Linked DNA regions of Methylomonas sp. 11b. The main gene of each other region encodes a partner of the protein of the gene in region 2 in a complex. Links are inferred from orthologs where the notes say so. Each region holds a gene or a part of one and is shown on either strand. Other genes may lie near its edges. The genes, in order: accA, accD and accC.

Evidence for each region.
Region 1: the proteins of accD (region 2) and accA are in contact, whole or in part, in a solved structure (PDB 8UXZ), measured with the Escherichia coli proteins. The link is inferred for Methylomonas sp. 11b from one-to-one orthologs.
Region 3: the proteins of accD (region 2) and accC are in contact, whole or in part, in a solved structure (PDB 8UXZ), measured with the Escherichia coli proteins. The link is inferred for Methylomonas sp. 11b from one-to-one orthologs.

What each region holds. Positions count from the first base shown.
Region 1 is NZ_KI911557.1:2,101,583-2,108,264, forward strand. Bases 1,735-4,562 are described here. They hold accA (acetyl-CoA carboxylase carboxyl transferase subunit alpha), read right to left. Parts: upstream 3,722-4,562; coding sequence 2,747-3,721; downstream 1,735-2,746. Other genes in these bases: tilS (tRNA lysidine(34) synthetase TilS), read right to left, coding at 1,735-2,679; METH11B_RS0110165 (replication-associated recombination protein A), read left to right, coding at 3,810-4,562. Outside these bases: METH11B_RS0110140 (diguanylate cyclase domain-containing protein), read right to left, coding at 1-911; METH11B_RS0110145 (hypothetical protein), read right to left, coding at 925-1,122; METH11B_RS0110150 (hypothetical protein), read right to left, coding at 1,125-1,319; more of tilS, read right to left, coding at 1,351-1,734; more of METH11B_RS0110165, read left to right, coding at 4,563-5,120; METH11B_RS29450 (hypothetical protein), read right to left, coding at 5,350-5,511; METH11B_RS0110170 (DUF2959 domain-containing protein), read left to right, coding at 5,892-6,539; METH11B_RS0110175 (dinitrogenase iron-molybdenum cofactor biosynthesis protein), read right to left, coding at 6,642-6,682. UniProt on the Escherichia coli protein: Component of the acetyl coenzyme A carboxylase (ACC) complex. First, biotin carboxylase catalyzes the carboxylation of biotin on its carrier protein (BCCP) and then the CO(2) group is transferred by the carboxyltransferase to acetyl-CoA to form malonyl-CoA.
Region 2 is NZ_KI911557.1:491,786-498,546, forward strand. The notes cover bases 3,855-6,761. They hold accD (acetyl-CoA carboxylase, carboxyltransferase subunit beta), read left to right. Parts: upstream 3,855-4,790; coding sequence 4,791-5,732; downstream 5,733-6,761. Other genes in these bases: trpB (tryptophan synthase subunit beta), read left to right, coding at 3,855-3,966; trpA (tryptophan synthase subunit alpha), read left to right, coding at 3,963-4,766; folC (bifunctional tetrahydrofolate synthase/dihydrofolate synthase), read left to right, coding at 5,744-6,761. Also shown: METH11B_RS0102400 (isochorismatase family protein), read left to right, coding at 1-163; METH11B_RS0102405 (FAD:protein FMN transferase), read left to right, coding at 179-1,204; METH11B_RS0102410 (DUF2231 domain-containing protein), read left to right, coding at 1,257-2,018; METH11B_RS0102415 (phosphoribosylanthranilate isomerase), read left to right, coding at 2,138-2,758; more of trpB, read left to right, coding at 2,764-3,854.
Region 3 is NZ_KI911557.1:1,504,078-1,510,916, forward strand. What follows is about bases 1,825-4,809. They hold accC (acetyl-CoA carboxylase biotin carboxylase subunit), read right to left. Parts: upstream 3,997-4,809; coding sequence 2,653-3,996; downstream 1,825-2,652. Other genes in these bases: prmA (50S ribosomal protein L11 methyltransferase), read right to left, coding at 1,825-2,587; accB (acetyl-CoA carboxylase biotin carboxyl carrier protein), read right to left, coding at 4,017-4,454; aroQ (type II 3-dehydroquinate dehydratase), read right to left, coding at 4,444-4,809. Outside these bases: METH11B_RS0106965 (class I SAM-dependent rRNA methyltransferase), read right to left, coding at 1-1,047; METH11B_RS27685 (zinc-ribbon and DUF3426 domain-containing protein), read right to left, coding at 1,054-1,698; more of prmA, read right to left, coding at 1,703-1,824; more of aroQ, read right to left, coding at 4,810-4,905; METH11B_RS0106995 (TlpA family protein disulfide reductase), read right to left, coding at 5,018-5,545; METH11B_RS0107000 (protein-disulfide reductase DsbD), read right to left, coding at 5,542-6,839. UniProt on the Escherichia coli protein: This protein is a component of the acetyl coenzyme A carboxylase complex; first, biotin carboxylase catalyzes the carboxylation of the carrier protein and then the transcarboxylase transfers the carboxyl group to form malonyl-CoA.

The DNA.
Region 1 (6,682 bases), 1.6 Mb from region 2 along the record:
CTGATTTGATCGTTAAATTCGAACAGAGTTTGGGTGTTGATTTTCGCAACAAAGGTGGAGTTGTCGCGCCGCAACCCCAGCATTCGGACATTGTCCGCAATAATCAATTCTTTTAAAGGCTTGCCGATCAAAGCCTGATCGCTATATCCGAACAACTGATTGGCAGTCTTATTGGCGGAACGTACACATTCGTCACGACCATACAACACGATACCGGTCTCGATGGAATCGATGATATTGCGCAAGGCCTGCACATTGCCCTGCGATTGCTTGATTTGCGCCAGCAAGCGCTTGCAGACCAAGGCAAAATTCAGCAATGCCAGTAACAGCAAACTGGCTTGCAAGCTGCGCAGATAAAACACTTCCTTGGTGGCGTTCTGCTCCAATGCGGTAGTCAGCTCATTCATCAAACCCAGCAATTGCGAGTTATGCATCAACAAAGCATTCAGTGCCGGCCGCAAAATCTCGGCATCAACCCCGGCACCGCCCTGTTCAACCGGCGATAGGCGTTTGTGAATCAGCGTCCAGAGCTGGGACGCCGAGCCGATAATCATTTGCGTATTGGGGGCATCGGCGGCGGCCAGATAAACCGGTTTGCCATCACCGCTACTGGTCATACCGCCTTGCAAAAAACCACCTAAGGTTTTATCGAACAAGTCGACAGCATTGGAAAATTCGCTAAAAGCGCTGAGCTTTTCCGTATTGGTTTGCACGACATGCAACATCAGCAAAGATTTGGTCATCCGCTGCGACAACATGCGTTGGCGGCCGGATAAATTAATAGCCACCGCGCTCTTTTCCAGCTTTGCGGAAATCCAAAAATTAAGCCCCAGCGCCACCGCATCAAACACGATGAATAACACCACCGGAATGAAAATCGCCGGAAGTTTGCCGCGGGTCTTTTCGGTCATTTCAGGATGCCGCTTAAAAACCCTGGTCTACGCCATTTTGTAACTTGGGCCACGAGCTAAATGCAAACACCCAAATCATGATGACATTAAGCACCGGCACCAACAAAACCAGCGTCCAGCGCCCGTCGAATCCGGCTTTTTCCAAAATTCGATAGCCCAGCCAAAGGCAAAAGAGCATGAATGCCGGCAACAACACGAAAAATAGTTCCATGACTAGCCCTCCTTTTTTGCATTCGGCCATTCTTTGAAAGCCAGTTGCAGAAACACGATCAGCAATCCAAAGACCGGCAAAAACACCAATGCCGCCCACGCCGGATTTAGACCGGCTTTTTTATAGATCAAGATCGCCGGAATCGCGATCATCATGCCCACGATCATGGCCTGGAGTATCTCGGGAAACATCAACATGACACCTCCTATCGGTTTTCGTTAGCTATCATTACATGCTTTCGGATGCGCGCCAATCCAACTGGTAACAAGCGTCCACCGCACTAAGCCAAGCCCATTCCGCAATCCATAAGCCTGCTACCGCAGCCAGACTACCATCCAAATAAATCAATGGCCGAATATCTCTTTCCCAAGGCGGAACCCCTGCTTCCTGGTAGAGTTTTTTTAAACCATGATGACCGACCCGACCAGGCAATTTAAGCTTTTCGCCGCCGCGCCGTGGCTCCACCGTCACTATTGCATTCTGCCATAAATCTTTAGATAACCCGACCGATGCTGAATTTCTACGCAACACATAGCCATTGCTTAAAGATATTTGCTCCTGTTCTTGCGCCCAGCACTTTGCTTCAGTGTCCTTTCGTAGATTGAGCTCGGGGATGCAATACAATTTTTGCCGATATTTGCGGATGGAATGGCCTTGAATATAAATTTGCGGCAATGCATCGGCACGTCCGCCCATTAACTGATTGACTAGCGTTTGCAACACCGCCTGACTCGGCGGCTTCAATCCCATGCATCCCAACCAGTGCCGCAAAAGACAGTTCAGCTGCGTCGCCGTGATCGCTGATAAATCGGCGATATCGAAACTGCCATCGGTGGGATGGAAAGCCGCCGGCAAGTTCTGCTTCGCCCAAGCCTCTATCATCTGCGCCGCGTCGCCGCAGAGCTTAGCCGAACGCGCAACCGTTTTATCCAGCGCCGGCCAGCGCTGTTTCAACACCGGCAGAATTTCGTTACGCAGGTAATTGCGGTCGAAATCGCTGCTTTGATTGCTGGGATCTTCCACCCATTGCAAACCGCGCTGTTGCGCATAGCGCTGGATATCGACCTTAGCCACATCCAATAGTGGCCGCAGCAGTTGTCCGTTCCCAAACGCACTGGAAATCGGCATGCCGGCCAAGCCTGACACGCCGGCGCCTCGAAACAATTGCAGCAGTAAGGTTTCCATCTGATCTTCGCGGTGCTGGGCCAGCAGGATAATATCGTCGACAGCTAATAGTTGCCGCAGCGCCCGATAGCGCGCTTCGCGGGCCGCAGCTTCCGGGCTTTCGCCGTTACAGGCCCGCGCATCTACCGTTAACAATTCAAAATCCACACTTAAGCTTTCTGCTTGCCGGCGACAATGTTCGCCCCATCCCGCTGACTCAGCTTGCAAGCCGTGATCGACATAAACGGCGATGACCTTGCCGGCGAGCGCCGGCAAGCCCACGCATAAATCCAGCAGCACAGTCGAGTCTAAACCGCCGCTATAGGCGACGAACACTTTCCGGCACGTGGCAGGCAATAGAGCAGCAATAGTCTGCGGATTGAGATCGGGCATGGTTTACTCACAAAAAAGGCCGATTTGACTCGGCCTTTTGTTGATCAACTAATTATGACTGACAGTTTTATTTAACCGGCTCTTCGATGTACGAACCAAAACGCATAATGCGCTGATAACGTCTCTCCAGCAGTAAATCCATGTTTTCCGCCTGTTGCTGAAGATCGTTAAGGTGCCTGGACAATGCGTCCTGCAAATTGGCGGCAATTTTTTCGAAATTGCGATGACCGCCACCCACTGGCTCGCGAATCACTTCATCCAGAAAACCTTGCTCACGTACGCGGTCCGAGGTTATCCCCATCGCTTCCGCCGCCAACTGGGCTTTATCGGCGCTTTTCCATAGAATCGAGGCACAACCTTCCGGAGAGATAACCGCGTATGTACTGTATTCCAGCATTAATAATCTATCACCCACACCAATAGCCAACGCCCCACCAGAACCACCCTCGCCGATCACGGTGCAAATAATAGGCGTGCGGAGTTTGGACATTTCGAACAGATTACGGGCGATAGCCTCACTTTGACCGCGTTCTTCGGCGCCGATACCCGGATAAGCGCCCGGAGTATCGATCAAACAGATGATAGGCAGCTTGAAACGCTCGGCTAACTTCATCACGCGTAAAGCTTTGCGATAACCTTCCGGACGCGGCATGCCGAAATTACGATAAATTTTTTCCTTGGTATCCCGGCCCTTCTGATGCCCGATCACCACCACCGGCTGTCCCAGCAAACGCGCCATCCCGCAGACTATCGCCGGATCGTCGGCATAGGAGCGGTCGCCATGCAGCTCGTGGAATTCTGTGAATATCAGATCAATATAATCCAAGGTGTACGGCCGGCCAGGGTGGCGGGATAATTGCGATATTTGCCAGTCCGACAAATCCGCGAAAATACTTTCGGTCAAACTCTCGCATTTCTGTTCGAGTTGCTTCAAGGTTTCGGAAATGTCGAAATTGTTGTCCAGCTCTACCTTACGCAGCTCTTCTATCTTGGCCTGGAGTTCGGCAATCGGCTGTTCGAAATCTAAGAATTTTAAATCCATGTCAATCCGGCATTAGAATCAATAAAATGGCCGGCAATTCTAATGAAAAATGCCGTCATTGCCTATTTGTTTTACCGAGCCCCTGCAAATGAAGAATGCTACCGCCTTTGATAATACCGCCTATGCGCCGCTTGCGGCCAGAATGCGGCCAACTACGCTGGACGATTTCATCGGTCAGCAGCATCTGCTCGGCAAAGGCAAATCGCTGCGCGTGGCTATCGAACAAGGCGTGCCGCACTCGCTGGTATTTTGGGGGCCACCCGGAGTCGGAAAAACCACTTTGGCCAAAATCATCGCCGCCAGCGCGCATTGCCATTTCATCGAATTGTCGGCGGTGATGGCCGGCGTGAAAGAAATCAGGGCGGCGGTAGCCGAGGCGGAAGAAGTCAAACAGAGCCGCAATCTGAATACGGTGGTGTTTATCGACGAGATTCACCGCTTTTCCAAAAGCCAACAGGATTCGCTGTTGGCCCCCATCGAAAGCGGCGCGATTATTTTATTCGGCGCCACCACAGAGAATCCTTCGTTCGAGTTGAATAACGCCTTACTGTCCCGACTGCGGGTCTACGTGATGCGCAGCATCGAGACCAAAGATCTGGAGGCCTTGTTAAATAATGCATTGACTGACTCAGAACGCGGACTGGGTAGCCGCAATTTGCAGATCGACGCGGATGTGTTGACCATGATCGCCAAAGCCGCCGACGGCGACGCCCGCCGCTGTTTAAACATCCTGCAAATCGCCGCCGATCTGGCGGAAAACATCGACGGCCGGGAAACCGTGAATCGCGAAGTATTGGACGAAGTGCTGCTGGGCCATGCCAATCGCTTCGACAAGGGCGGCGATATTTTCTACGATCAAATCTCTGCCTTACATAAATCGGTACGTGGCACCGACCCGGACGCCGCGCTGTACTGGTTTGCCAGAATGCTGGACGGCGGCTGCGATCCTTTGTATATCGCCCGCCGAGTTATTCGGATGGCATCCGAAGACATAGGCAACGCCGACCCGAGAGGCCTGGAATTGGCGTTGAATGCTACCAACGCTTACGAGCGGCTGGGCAGCCCCGAAGGCGAACTATCGCTGGCGCAAGCCATCGTTTACCTGGCCTGCGCGCCGAAAAGCAATGCGGTTTACGTGGCCTACAAAGCCGCCATGGCGGACGCTCGCAACTGCGGCTCGCTGGAAGTACCCATCCATTTACGCAATGCGCCAACCAAATTAATGAAGGAACTGGGACACGGTGCGGACTATCGCTACGCCCATGACGAAAAAAATGCTTATGCCGCCGGCGAAAACTATTTCCCGGAATCGTTAAAAGCCCGGCAGTATTATTTTCCGGCGGAACGTGGTTTGGAAATAAAAATAAAAGAGAAACTGAATTTCCTGCGGAAATTATAAGAATTGAAAACTGGATGCAATCTTTTGGCGGCTATAATTTTAACTACAGCAAAACACCATTAAAAACTCGATTATAACTGGAATATATAGATAGCGGAATTAACTGATTCGCTCTGCGCTTATGGTAGCGGGCAAAAAAAACTCCCATAAACCAAGGAATCTATGGGAGCATGGAAGCAAACGCATGATGGAAGATCGTTTGCAAGTCTCTGACTATAGGAGAAAACTTTCAACTCTTAACTGCTTGCGCACGATTATTTAATAAAATCGTGCTCCATACTGCTGCCACCCCAAACATCATTGTTGACAATATAAACTGTCCTGAAACAAAAGCGACTATACCTAAAAACGATACAGAACCAATAAACATGTCTTTTTTTAATTCGTTCATTTGCGCCACCTAATATAAAAAAATAATAATTAAAACTGTTAATAATTTTTTAAATCATCCCAAAACTTCTTCAAAGCCCTGTTCGAAAACGTGGCTTAAGTAAAACTCAAAATCGGATCATCCGCCACTGGCAATAGATAAATTTTGAATAGCACTCGCATTATTTAACTTTAGATATTATTGATATCCGCTGTAACCCTGATTAACTCTGGAGTTTGCTTGTCTATGTTTATTGCGTTTTAAAACCCAATGCCGAATATGTGAATCTATTCACAATCGAATGCTCGCGCGCTGTCTACCTGCCAAGAACCCAGCGACCAAGCCAAGTTGAACTACACCGACTCCAGCTTATAATGCGCTCACCCATCCAAGGAGCTTTTATGAAATACAGTTCGCGTTTTATGTTGTTTTTGTTGACGTTTGGCTTAGCCGCCTGTTCCAGCGCGTATTACAGCGGCCTGGAGAAAATCGGCATCCCTAAACGTGAAGTGATGGTGCATCGCGTGGAAAAAGCCCGCGATACCCAGGAAGAAACCAAGCAACAATTTAAATCGGCACTCGAACAATTCACCGTGATGACTAATTTTAAGGGCGGCGATTTGGAAGCCACCTACAACAAACTTAACGGTGAATATGAGGCCAGCGTGAAAAAGGCCGAGGAAGTTAACAAACGCATCGCCGACATAGAAGACGTCTCCAGCGCACTGTTCAGCGAATGGGAAACCGAACTAAGCCAATACAGTAATGCCTCGCTAAGACGGAATAGTCAGCAAAAATTGACAGCCACCAAAGCGCACTATCAACAACTGATTGAGGCAATGCGCAAAGCCGAAACCAAAATCGAGCCAGTGCTCAGCGTGTTTCGCGATCAGGTGCTCTATCTAAAACACAACCTGAATGCTCAAGCCATCGCCTCGCTAAAAGGCCAGTTGGACTCGGTTAAATCCGATGTATCGGCCTTGGTAGTGGAAATGGAAAAATCGATTAATGAGGCGGACGGGTTTATCAAGACTATGGAAAAGCAATAGCGCTTCTCCACCAAGCTATTCTGATTAAAGCAAAGGCAGACAATTTTAGAACCGAAAACTTACCCTCTCAACGGAGAGGGTAAGATGCACGATTTTCGAATCTTATTCCTGATGAGCAAACCGCTTCCGCTCCTCGGCACTTT
Region 2 (6,761 bases):
GGCTGATGCGGTTTGTTCGCGCCAAGTCCAGCACAAAGATTACGCCTTGCAGCGCATGCTGCAGCAAGGTGTCACGTTGAGCTGTCACGAATCGGTGTTGTTCGAATGGTTGCGGGATGCTCGGCATAGCCATTTCAAAACTATTTCAGCGCTTTTGCGTTAATTGCACGGGGGTTTAATGCTACGGAAAGGATGGATCGCGGTAATACTGGGATTGTTGCTGGTACTGGGATGTGCGGAGCCGCTGCCGCCAGTAAAGACTTTTAGCGGTTTCGCGCAAGGTACTACGTATCACATCAGTTATTGGACGCCCCAAGCGCGGGATGATGCGCAAGTCAGCGCTGAAGTTGAAAAAGTTTTCCTGGATTTGGATAAAACCTTATCCAATTACCGACCGGACTCGACAATCGAACAATTTAACGCCAACACGTCGACAAATATTCAGCTGGTCGGCGACGAAATCGTGGCTTTGTTTAAAGTGGCCGACAACGTCAGCAAGCTGAGCCAGGGGTGTTACGATTTGACCATCAAGCCTTTGTTCGAGATGTGGGGTTTCATGGGGGAAGAGTTGACTATCCCAGACGATGCGGCGCTGCAAGCAGCTTTGGCGAATGTCGGCATGGACAAATTGCAGCTGGTCGACGATAGTCATATGTCGAAAAAACTGCCGAATGTACGAGTGGATTTGTCGTCAATCGCCCAGGGTTATAGTGTCGAGAAAATCAGCAACACGCTTGAGGCTTTGGGTATCCAAAACTATCTGGTGGAAATCGGCGGCGAATTAAAAGCGCTGGGTAGCAAACCGGACGGTAAGGCCTGGCGGATTGCGGTGGAAAAACCGCTGCCGGGCGAACAAAAAATGCACAAAGTGGTGACATTACCAAAGGAAACGCCGATGTCGGTGATGACCTCGGGTACTTACCGGCATTATTTCGACGTCAAAGGCAAGCGTTACAGCCACATTCTGGATGCCCGCAACGGCAAGCCGGTAACGCACGATTTAGTTGCTGTCAGTGTGTTTAACGAAAGCCCGACCATAGCCGACGCCTGGTCTACCGCTTTATTGTGCCTGGGGCAGGAAGAAGGGATGAAACTTGCCGATGCTGAGAAATTGCAAGTGATGTTTATCCAGCAACAAGGCACCGAGTTTTTGGAAAGTAAAACCAGGGCCTTGACTATGTCCACCCAAGTGACGATTAACTAGGCTAAGGCCTATCGTGGTAGTATCCGCGCAAAACTGAAGCGGGGGAGATTTTATGTGGGGTCTAAACGATCACTTGACGTTTGCCGTGCATGGTGGCGGCGATAACGGTGGAGGAGTGGCCGGTGGGGTGGAGAGCTTATTGTCCTTCCTAGAAGTGCTGGTGCGGCAATCTCCTTCGGAAAGTCTGGATAGTTTATTGCCGGGCGTTGCTGCGTTACAAAATATTCATCCCTTGCTGGTGCATTTCCCGATTGCGTTGTTGACTATGTTCTTCACTCTGGATTTGATCGGCAGCGTGGCGAAGCGCTCGGAGTGGCGGCAGATAGCCGGCGCATTTCTGTATCTGGGTACCGTGTTTGCCGCGCTTACCGTGGCGGCCGGTTTAGTGGCGGCAGGGAGTGTGGCGCATGGTGGTGATGTTCACGAGATCATGGAGCATCATGAGCATCTGGGTATTTCGGTATTGAGTCTGGCTACTGCGCTGTCGGCGTGGCGTTTGTTTAGCAAAGGGCTGATAGTCGGACCAGCTAACACGCTGTACTTGTTGATGGCGGCGATTTTAGCCGCCTTGTTGGCGTTTGCCGCCGATCTGGGTGGTCTGATGGTTTATAAACATGGCGTCTCGGTGCACGCTGCGGATCAAGTCAATCAAGCGGCGGCGCGCGCTCATGAACACGAAGGTGCTGTTGAGGATAGTTTGCCGGCAACGCATGAAGAAGCCGAAGTCGAAGATTTGAAACCGGAAGATAGTCATCAGGACGAAACGACGCATGGCGTTGCCGGTCATCATCACGACCATCATCATGCCCATTGACGCCCGCCTGAAGAGCCGTCGGACAAAGGCTGACAAGGGTCAGCCTTTTTTTATTGGTCCCGACATGACATATCGGATAGCTGTGTTATCCTACGCCGCCATTTTTTGTGAGGCTTTGGATGCGTACCCGCGTTAAAATTTGCGGCTTTACCCGAGTGGAAGATGCGCTTTGTGCCGCCAATTTGGGCGTGGATGCTATTGGTTTGGTGTTTTATCCGCCCAGTCCAAGAAACGTAAGCATCGAACAAGCCGCAAGCATCAGCAGAGCATTGCCAGCCTTTGTTAACGTGGTAGCCTTGTTCGTCGATGCCGCGCCGGCTTTGATTCGTGAAGTCTTGAATAAAGTAAGGGTGGATTGCCTGCAATTTCATGGCGATGAGCCTGCAGATGGTTGCCGGATTTACGATAAATCGTATATCAAAGCCATTCGCATGCAAGCGGATACGGACGTTCTAGGGTTGCAAAAGCAATACAACGATGCGGCCGGATTACTGTTGGATGCCTATCATCCGGGAATGCAGGGCGGCAGCGGTAGCGGTTTTGACTGGGATTTGATTCCGACGACCCGCAGTTTGCCGATCATTCTCGCGGGCGGATTGACGCCGGAAAATGCCGGGGAAGCGATTAAAGCTGTAAAACCGTATGCAATGGATGTGAGCAGCGGTGTTGAGGCCGGGAAAGGCATCAAGGATGCAGCGAAAATGGCTGCGTTTATAAGAAAAACTAATCAAGCGACTTGAGAACTATGACAGAAAGATACGATATGCCGGATGCCCGGGGCCATTTCGGGCCTTACGGCGGTATTTTTGTGGCGGAAACGCTGATGCCGGCCATTACCGAATTGAACGAAGCCTATCAGCGCTATATGCAGGATCCGGAGTTCCTCGCCGAGTTGGATGCCGATCTCAAGGATTATGTCGGTCGACCGTCGCCGCTGTATCATGCAGAACGCTGGAGTAAGCATTTGGGCGGTGCGCAGATTTATCTGAAGCGCGAAGATCTCAATCATACCGGCGCACACAAAGTTAACAACACGGTCGGTCAAGCCCTGTTGGCTAAGCGCATGGGCAAGACCCGCATCATCGCCGAAACCGGCGCCGGTCAGCATGGCGTTGCCACCGCGACTGTCGCGGCGCGTCTGGGCTTGGAGTGTGTGGTGTACATGGGCGCAGTGGACGTGGCCCGCCAATCCCTGAATGTCTATCGAATGAAGTTGTTGGGCGCCACCGTGGTGCCTGTGCAATCAGGCTCTAAAACCCTCAAAGACGCATTGAACGAAGCTCTGCGCGATTGGGTGACCAATATCGATAATACTTTTTATATTATTGGCACCGTGGCCGGTCCGCATCCCTATCCGGCAATGGTTCGGGATTTTCAGGCTGTGATTGGCCGTGAAGCCCGTCAACAATGCATCGACCAAACCGGCCGCTTGCCCGACGTGCTCTTGGCATGCGTGGGCGGCGGTTCCAATGCCATCGGCTTGTTTTATCCGTTTATCGACGACAAGTCCGTGAAAATGATCGGCGTCGAAGCGGCCGGCGACGGCGTTGAAACCGGTCGTCATTCAGCACCGCTATGTGCCGGCCGTCCTGGCGTATTGCACGGCAACCGGACGTATTTGATGGCTGACGACGATGGCGAAATCATCGAAACCCATTCTATCTCCGCCGGCCTGGATTATCCCGGCGTTGGCCCTGAGCATGCCTGGCTGAAAGATACCGGTCGAGCCCAGTATGTGAACATAACCGACGACGAAGCCATGGCTGGCTTTCATGCCTTAACCCGCATGGAAGGTATTATTCCGGCTCTGGAATCCAGCCATGCCATGGCTTATGCGATGAAACTGGCGCCCACCATGCGCAAGGATCAAATCATTGTTATTAATTTGTCCGGACGCGGCGATAAAGATATGCAAACGATTATGCAACGCGAGGGCATCAGTTTATGAGCCGTTTAGCTAACAAATTTGCCGAATTGAGAGCCTCCGGCCGTAAAGCCTTAATTCCGTTTATTACTGCCGGTGATCCTTATCCGGAATTCACCGTCCCTTTGCTGCACGAAATGGTCGCGGCTGGTGCCGACGTCATTGAATTGGGTGTGCCGTTTTCCGATCCGATGGCCGATGGCCCGGTAATACAACGCGCCAGTGAGCGTGCGTTATCGCACCATGTTGGTTTGCGAAAAGTATTGAGCATGGCCATCGAGTTTCGGAAAACCGATCAGACCACGCCATTGGTGTTGATGGGTTACCTAAACCCGATCGAAATCATGGGTTACGAAGATTTTGCCAATGCTGCGCAACGCGCCGATGTTGACGGTGTGTTGACCGTGGATTTGCCGCCGGAAGAATCCGAGGCTTGCGTCCATATGCTGCGCGAGCGCGGCATAGATCAGATTTTTTTACTGGCGCCTAACACCACTGCTGAACGGATTCAGAAAATGGATGCAGTGGGCAGCGGCTATTTATATTACGTGTCGCTGAAAGGCGTCACCGGTGCCGGGCATTTGGATACCGCCGATGTCGAACAAAAATTACAACTGATTCGCCAGAATACCGCTTTGCCGGTTGGGGTTGGTTTCGGAGTCAAGGATGCCGACACCGCGAAAACTATCGCCGCTATTGCCGACGGTGTCGTGGTGGGTAGCGCGCTGATCAGTAAAATAGAAGCAAATCTCGATGATCCTCAGCAAGCCAAGCATGAGATCATCACCCTGTTGAAATCCATGCGCGAAGCCATGGATGTTTAAGCTTTCAAGCGGAGACTACACCGAATGAGTTGGTTTGAAAAACTGGTCCCCTCTGCCATCAGAACCGAATCCTCGCAGAAGAAAACCACCGTGCCGGAAGGCTTGTGGAATAAATGTCCGCGTTGCGATGCGATTTTGTTCAACGCCGAGCTAGAAAAAAACTTAAGCGTTTGCCCAAAATGCGATCACCATTTACGCATTTCGGCGCGCAAACGGCTGAATATGTTTTTGGATGAAGATGGCCGTCAAGAGATCGGTGCTGGATTAAAGCCCAGCGATCCTTTGAAGTTCAAGGACAGCAAACGCTATAAAGATCGCATCAGTCAGGCGCAAAAACAAAGCAACGAGAACGATGCATTGGTGGTGATGAAAGGTACGCTGAAAGGCGCCGGTATCGTCGCTGCGGCGTTTGATTTTGGTTTCATGGGCGGTTCGATGGGCTCGGTGGTTGGCGAGCGATTCGTGCGCGGCGTGAACGAAAGTTTGCGTTTGGGTGTGCCGTTCATCGTCTTTACTGCCAGCGGCGGTGCCAGAATGCAGGAGTCTTTGTTCTCGCTGTTTCAAATGACCAAAACCAGCGCGGCCTTAACCAAATTAGCCGAAGCCGGAATTCCGTATATTTCCTTCATGACCGATCCAACTATGGGCGGTGTTTCCGCCAGTCTGGCGATGTTGGGCGACATAAACGTAGCCGAACCGGACGCCTTAATCGGTTTTGCTGGTCCGCGAGTCATCGAGCAAACGGTTCGTGAAAAGTTGCCGGAAGGTTTCCAGCGCAGCGAATTTCTCCAGGAACACGGAGCCATAGACATGATCGTTGATCGCCGCGAGATGCGCGATAAAATAGCCAGTATTCTGGCTATTATGTGCGCCGGTAGCAGCAGCGCGGACGTGGTCGACGTTATTCCTTACAGTGAGCCATTAAGCAATCAGGGTGAGAGCGATAATCCGCAGCCTCAGGAATAAATACGGTCGAAATGACACGTTTTGATTCGCTGCAAGCCTGGTTGGACTGGCAGGAAAAATTACATCCTCGGCCTATCGATTTGGGATTGGGACGGGTTGCCGGCGTATATCGGCAGCTTAACCCCGAGCAGAAAAAGCCGCTGACTATTACAGTTGCCGGCACCAACGGCAAGGGTTCCTGCGTGGCATTTCTGGAAGCGATATATCGCGCCGGGGGCTATAGAGTGGGTGCTTACACATCGCCGCATATTTTGCGTTATAACGAACGCATTCGTATTGATGGCGAGCCCGTTGCCGATGCGATGATTTGCGACGCTTTTGCCCGTATAGATGCGGCACGCGGCGAGACCAGTTTGAGCTATTTCGAGTTTGGCACATTGGCGGCGTTGAGTATTTTCGCCGACGCGGGTCTGGATATTCAGTTGCTGGAAGTCGGTTTGGGCGGCAGGCTCGATGCGGTGAATATTGTTGATCCCGATGCGGCGATTGTGACGACGATAGCACTCGATCATGTCGATTGGCTGGGCCATACTGAAGAAGCCATCGGCCGGGAAAAAGCCGGCATCTTTAGGCCGGGTGTAGCGGCTATAATTGGCGATCAACAAGGGCCTCGCTCGGTAGTCGAAGTCGCTCAGCAAGTGGGGGCCACCGTACTGCAAATGGGCAACGCATTCACGTATCAAAAACGGTCGGACGACTGGCAATGGCGGTCTGCTGATACGCAAATCAGTCGCTTGCCACCGCCGGCCTTTAAGGGTGAGCACCAATATCGAAATGCTTCGTCGGCGATAATGGCGATAAAAACCCTACAGCCTCTACTAGCGATCAGTGACGATGCAATTCGGCAAGGCTTGCAAAGTGCCCAGCTATCCGGGCGTTTTCAATTGATTGCCGGCTCGCCGCGAATCTTGCTTGACGTGGGGCATAACCCGCAAGCTGTGCAAACACTAATCGACTATTTGCACGAATACTTCCCGGAAGTCAGAATACACGCAGTTTTTGCGATGATGCGGGATAAAGATATTGCCG
Region 3 (6,839 bases), 1.0 Mb from region 2 along the record:
ATGCAGATTATCTCTACTCAAATGATGCGAACATGACGCCGAGACCAAAATACCATTATTCGACAAAACTTGTAGCGCCAAATGATTCAAGCGTCGATAGGCTTCATACCCGGCTTTGAAATCCTTTTTGCGTTTAATCAGCGCTGGCGGATCCAGTATGATCGCGTCGTAATGCTGCTGCTGTTCACGTGCTTGCTTCAAAAACTCGAAGACGTCACTGCGCACGAATTGCATTTTATCCCGCACCTGATTCAACTCGGCACTAGCCGCGGCTAAAGCCAACGCGCTCTCTGAACTATCCACACAACACACTTCCGCAGCGCCTGCCACTGCGGCGGGAATACCCCAGGCGCCAGCATAACTGAATAAATCCAACACCTTTAAACCATGACAAGCTTGCGCAAGCTGCGCCCTGCTGTTGCGATGATCGTAAAACCAGCCGGTTTTCTGGCCCTCTGCGACATTGACTATAAAACGTAGGCCGTTTTCTTCGATTATTAACTGCTCAGGCAATTCACCGTGAGCCAGTTCCGGTTCCAAGGACAGACTTTCCAACTGGCGCTGACTATTATCGTTTTTCAGCAGAATAGCGGTTGGCGCCAGCAGCTCAAGTAGAACCTTGACCAGCAAATCCTTATACCGCTCCATTCCCGCAGTAGTAATTTGCACGGAAAGCACAGCGCCGAAGCGGTCAACCACCAAGCCCGGTAGGCCATCGCTTTCGCCAAACACCAAGCGATAATAGGGTCTATCGAACAAGCGCTCGCGTAAACCCAAAGCTTGAATCAAGCGCGCTTTAAAAAAACTTTCACTGATTTTGATATTGGTTTTACGCGTCAACAAGCGCGCGCAAATGAGTGCATGAGGATTGACATAAGCTATGCCCAAAGCCTTACCGCCGGAATCGTGGACAAGGACTAGGTCGCCGGCCGTAAAATGCTCCAATGGGCTGCGCTGGCTATCAACCTCGTTACTGAACACCCACAAATGCCCTTGCCGCAGGCGTTTGTCTTCGTTTTTTTTCAGAAACAGTTCCGGGTAGCTCATATTGCCCTAAAGTAAGGTAAAGGTGTAACCGCCAATTGACGCGGCAGGCGCCACAATAGCCAAACGGATTTCGACCGTCTGCTCTGGGGCTAGTCCCGTTGGTCTTAACAGGTACTCTGTAGTGCGAAACACCCGCTCTGCAATAACCTGTCCATTAAAATTCAACACACTCAACTTCAAATCCGGCGCCACTTGCGCAAATGGTGCCTGATTGCTAAGCACGGCGCTAAACAAATAGCTGCTATCGCTCTGAACCCGCAAATCGCTATGCGAAACGCTGAATTCCTCAATATTTTTATACGTCGCTAACCGGCAAGCAAAGGCTGCACAGACTTTATCCAAACCCGCCCTGAACTGCGGCTGCATAGTTAAACGATAGCCCTCGAAATACAGGATTTGCGCCAGCAATAACAGCAACGCCAAGTTGGTTGCGACAAACCAAACCGCCGGAGTCTGCGGCCGCTTTTCTGAAATTTGATCATCCGGATATGGCGACTCATCCGCTAGCACCACATCCTCATCTTCACTAAGGAATCGCAACGCATCGAAAGAATTGCCGCATACCTTACAATCCAACAACCCACGCGATTGCCGCAAATGCTCGACGGTAACTTCGTGCTGCTTAGCGCAATGCGGACATCGGCTATACATCTATTCAGTCAGTTTTATAGGCGTCCAATCGACACCAGTCTTCCTGACTGACCGGCGGCGCAACAACGAAGCCCTGCTCGCGATAAGCTGCTGCTACAGATTCGGCTTGTTCGTTCAAAATTCCCGACAAAACCAACTGCCCGCCCGGCCTGACAAATGCGCCAATAGTTGCGGCCAGCTCAATCAGCGGTTTAGCGAGAATATTGGCGAGTACCAGATCAGCTGCAAACGCGGAAAACTGTTCGGGCAGATAATAATCGATTCGTTGCTGTACCTGGTTTTTTTCGGCGTTGTATTGACTGGCGGTCAACGCTTGCGGATCGATATCCACCGCATGCGCCTGCTTGGCGCCCAATAACAGCGCGGCCACGGCAAGAATCCCCGAGCCACAACCGTAGTCGATTAATACTTTGTCTTTAATATCGTTACCGGCCAACCACTCCAAACATAATGCAGTAGTCGGATGCGTTCCAGTACCGAACGCCAAGCCCGGATCCAAAGTCATGCAAACCGTGCCGGGCTCGTGCTGTTCCTGACCACTGGGACAAATCCACAAACGATTGGCAAACTTCATTGCCTGGAAATGCTCCATCCACGCCCGTTCCCATGCCTGATCCTGCAAAACCTCAGCTATCCATTCCTGCAAGGGCTGACCTATGAATTGATTGAACAGCAAGTTGCGTACGATATCCGGATCAGTATCGAGCTCGAACAAGGCGGTGACCCGGGTACGGGTCCAGATTTTTGTTTGATCGATGGCCGGCTCGTACACCGGCTCATCATCGGCGTCGCTGTAAGTCACCGAAACCGCGCCCAGTTCGCTGAAAAACTCCGATATGTCGGGAGCGGTGGTTTCGTCGGTGATAACGGAAAGCTGATGCCAGGCCATAGTTATAAAAAGCTTTTAGCTGGGAAAGGAGACGCCACTTTATTAATCTCCTCGCCCAAGCCGAATTAATGGATACCCAATTTCTTTTCCAGATAATGGATATTTTGCCCACCCTGGGCGAACGCCGCGTCAGCCATGATGCTTTGTTGCAATGGGATATTGGTTTTGATGCCGTCTATCACCATTTCGCTCAGCGCGGTCTTCATCCGGGCGATCGCGCTCGCCCTATCGTCGCCGTGCGCAATCAACTTACCAATCATGGAATCGTAATACGGCGGCACTTTATAGCCATTATAAATGTGCGTTTCGCAACGGATGCCAGGCCCGCCTGGCATATGGAATTGATCGATCACCCCTGGGCTAGGCATAAAGGTTTTCGGATCTTCGGCATTTAGCCGACATTCGATTGCATGACCGGTAAACTTCACCTGCTCTTGCGTGATGGACAAAGGCTCGCCAGCAGCAATCCGAAGTTGCTCCTTGACAATATCGAAACCGGTAATCATCTCGGTGACCGGATGCTCGACTTGCACCCGCGTGTTCATTTCTATGAAATAAAATTGACCTTTCTCGTAGAGAAACTCGAAAGTCCCCGCACCTAGATAACCGATTTCCTGACAAGCCAGCGCGCAACGCTCACCCATCTGCTTACGTTGCTCTTCGGTAATGCCAGGAGCAGGGGCTTCTTCGACGACTTTTTGATGGCGGCGCTGCATTGAGCAATCGCGTTCACCCAAATGTATCGCATTGCCGTGCGAGTCCGCCAACACCTGAAATTCGATATGACGCGGATCTTCCAGAAATTTTTCCATGTAGACGGTGCTATTACCGAACGCGGTACCGGCTTCAGCCTTGGTCATTGCAATCGCATTCACCAAAGCACTTTCGGTATGCACAGTGCGCATACCGCGACCGCCTCCACCACCAGCCGCTTTGATAATGACCGGGTAACCAATTTCCCGCGCCATTTTCAGATTGGTTTCATCATCTTCCCCCAAAGGATCGCCGTTACCCGGCACACAAGGGATACCCGCTGCCTGCATGGCTTTTTTTGCGGCGATCTTGTCACCCATCATCCGAATGGTTTCAGGCCTCGGACCGATAAAAACAAAGCCACTTTGACTGACTTTCTCCGAAAAATCGGCGTTTTCGGATAAGAATCCGTAACCGGGATGGATGGCTTCGGCATCTGTCACTTCGGCGGCACTGATAATTGCCGGGATATTCAAGTAGCTGCCGGCGGACGCGGCAGGCCCAATACAGACAGCTTCGTCGGCCAATCTTACGTGTTTTAAATCGCGGTCCGCTTCGGAATACACCGCCACGGTTTTGATGCCCAATTCGCGACAGGCCCGCAAAATACGCAAAGCAATTTCGCCGCGATTGGCGATAACAATTTTCTCAAACATTAGTCCAGCCCCTTTGTCGGTTATTCGATGATGAACAAAGGTTGGCCGTATTCGACCGGATGGCCGTTTTCAACCAGAATTTGTTTGATTTTGCCGCTTTTATCCGCTTCGATCTGATTCAAAATTTTCATGGCTTCGATAATGCACAAGGTTTGACCATTGCTAACCGACTGACCAATCTCGACAAACGACGCAGAACCGGGCGACGCCGAACGGTAAAAGGTACCGACCATGGGCGACTTAACCACATGACCACTGACTTTTTCTTCAACTGGAGCGGCCGCAACAACCGGCGCTGCGGCGGCCACGGGCGCAGCAACCGGCGCTGCATATTGCACGGGCGCAGCCGCCGAATAACGGCTGATTTTTACTGATTCTTCGCCCTCACGAATCTCAATTTCTGCAATATCGGATTCCTCGATAAGATCAATCAGTTTTTTTATTTTTCTAATATCCATTGTTCTGAGTTCTCTCTAGTAATATCTGATGAGCGGCTTGCAAAGCCAATTGGTAACCGTTCGCCCCCAATCCGCAAATAACGCCAACGGCGATATCCGAAAAATACGAATGCTTCCTGAAAGGCTCACGGGCATGCACGTTCGATAAATGTACTTCTATGAATGCAATCTTGGTTGCCAGCAAGGCATCACGAATAGCCACGCTGGTATGAGTAAATGCGGCAGGATTGATAATGATAAAATCGACACCCTGCCGATAAGCTTGATGTATGTGTTCAATAATTTCGTGCTCGGCATTGCTTTGCATAAAGCTTAATTGATGCCCAAGGGTTTGGGCCAATTGCTCCATTGCCTGCTGGATACTCTGCAATGTTTTATTACCGTATAACCCTGGTTCTCGAATGCCTAACAGATTTAAATTGGGTCCATTGAGAACAGTGAGGTTTGCCATTGCCGATGCTGAACAAAAATACTAAACAAAAAGGAATTCTGCCTAATTTGTAGGTTTTTGTCCAGATAAACCGCTTTTCACTTCATTAGACAGCGTTTTACCGATTTTTCAGTCATTTTGCCGTCAACAACGGCCCAATCACTTCCAACACTTTCTCTCGCGTCAATTCGCCCAACTGATGATGCACAATTTGCCCTTGTTGGTTAATGATTACTGTGAACGGCACAGTATTGATTACATTACCCAGCTGTTGAGCCAACATCGTGGCCCCTTCGCCACCAATCAATACCGGATAATTGATCTTGATACGTTTCAGGTAATCTTCTACTGGCTGCTTCTCTTCAATGGCTATGCCGACAAATTGCACGCCTTTGTCTTTATACTCGTCCTGAAGTTTTATGAACTCGGGAATTTCCTTCAAACATGGCGGACACCAGGTTGCCCAAAAATTGATAATTAAAATTTTGCCTTGCCATTGCGAGACCGACTGCGGCTGATCCGCCAGATCAGGCAAACTGAAATTCAGTTGCGGCGCCGGTTGACTGGTCTCGGTAGCAGAAAAATATTGTCTGGCAAACAGACCCGCCGCTAAACCAATAAAAGCTATGGCGACCACCGTAAGTATAATTTTCTTATTCATAGTTGTTGCAAGGTTTTTAAAAAAGTAGCGGCATCCTGATAGCCAATCACGCGCTGCCCTGCCCGTTCCTGCCCATCGGCGCCGAAAAATATAATGCCAGGTGGCCCAAACAGTGCGAAGCGTTTTAATAAGGCTTTATCTGCCTCATTATTCGCCGTCACGTCGGCCTGCAACACCACGAAGTTCGCCAATTGCTGCTTTACCTGTGGATCCGTAAAGGTATAAGCCTCCATTTCTTTACAGGAAATACACCAGTCGGCATAGAAATCCAGCATCACCGGTTTGCCGCTGGCCGACGCCTGCTGGATGCGTTGCTCTAATTCTGCGACCGAAGCCACCCGCTGAAAGCTTAGACCTGCAGCGGGCTGGGCCTGGGCATTAAAGCCCATTCCTTGCAGCGGCTGAAGCGGATTGCTGTTTCCAGCACTCAAGCCGATCAATTGCAAGACGCCAAACACCAGCATGATGATACCCAGCCCTTTCCAAAGCTTGCGCCAACCCGAGGCCGATTCCGGCAGAGGATCGATGGCGCCCAGAAAGATAGCCGGAATAACCAACAACAAAGACCATAAAAACATCGTCACCGCTGCCGGCAAAATCCGCGACAGCATCCACACCGCCACGGCCAGCATGGCTACGCCGAACACCGCCTTAGTGGAATTCAGCCAAGACCCGGCTTTTGGCAACAGCTTGCCGGCAGACGCTCCCAACAGCAGTAAGGGTGCCCCCATGCCAAGCCCCATCAAGAACAAAGCCGAACCGCCCAACACCACATCGCCAGTCTGACCGATATAAATCAGTGCCGCCGCCAACGGAGCTGCCACGCAAGGCCCTACGATCAGCGACGATAGCGCCCCCATAATGCCAGCGCCAAGATAAGAGCCGTCGCGATGCTTATCGCTAGAGTGATGCAAGACTGATTGCAAGGACTTGGGCAACTCCAAATGGTAAAAACCAAACATTGATAGCGATAACAGCACGAACAAGCCCGAAAACACCGCGATCACCCAAGGCTCTTGAAATGTGGCTTGCAGGTTGCTGCCGAACAAGGCTGCCAGCACACCAAATACGGTGTACATCAAAGCCGAGGCAAACACGTAGCTCAAGGACAACAAAAATGCCTTACGGGTGCCGATTTGGTCGCCGTGACCGACGATGATCCCGGATAAAATGGGGATCATCGGAAATACACAGGGCGTAAAGGCCAACAGCAAACCGAATCCAAAAAAACTGAATAAAGTCAGCGCTAAACTATCATGTCGCAAAGCATTGACGATTTTGTCCTGCTCCGACA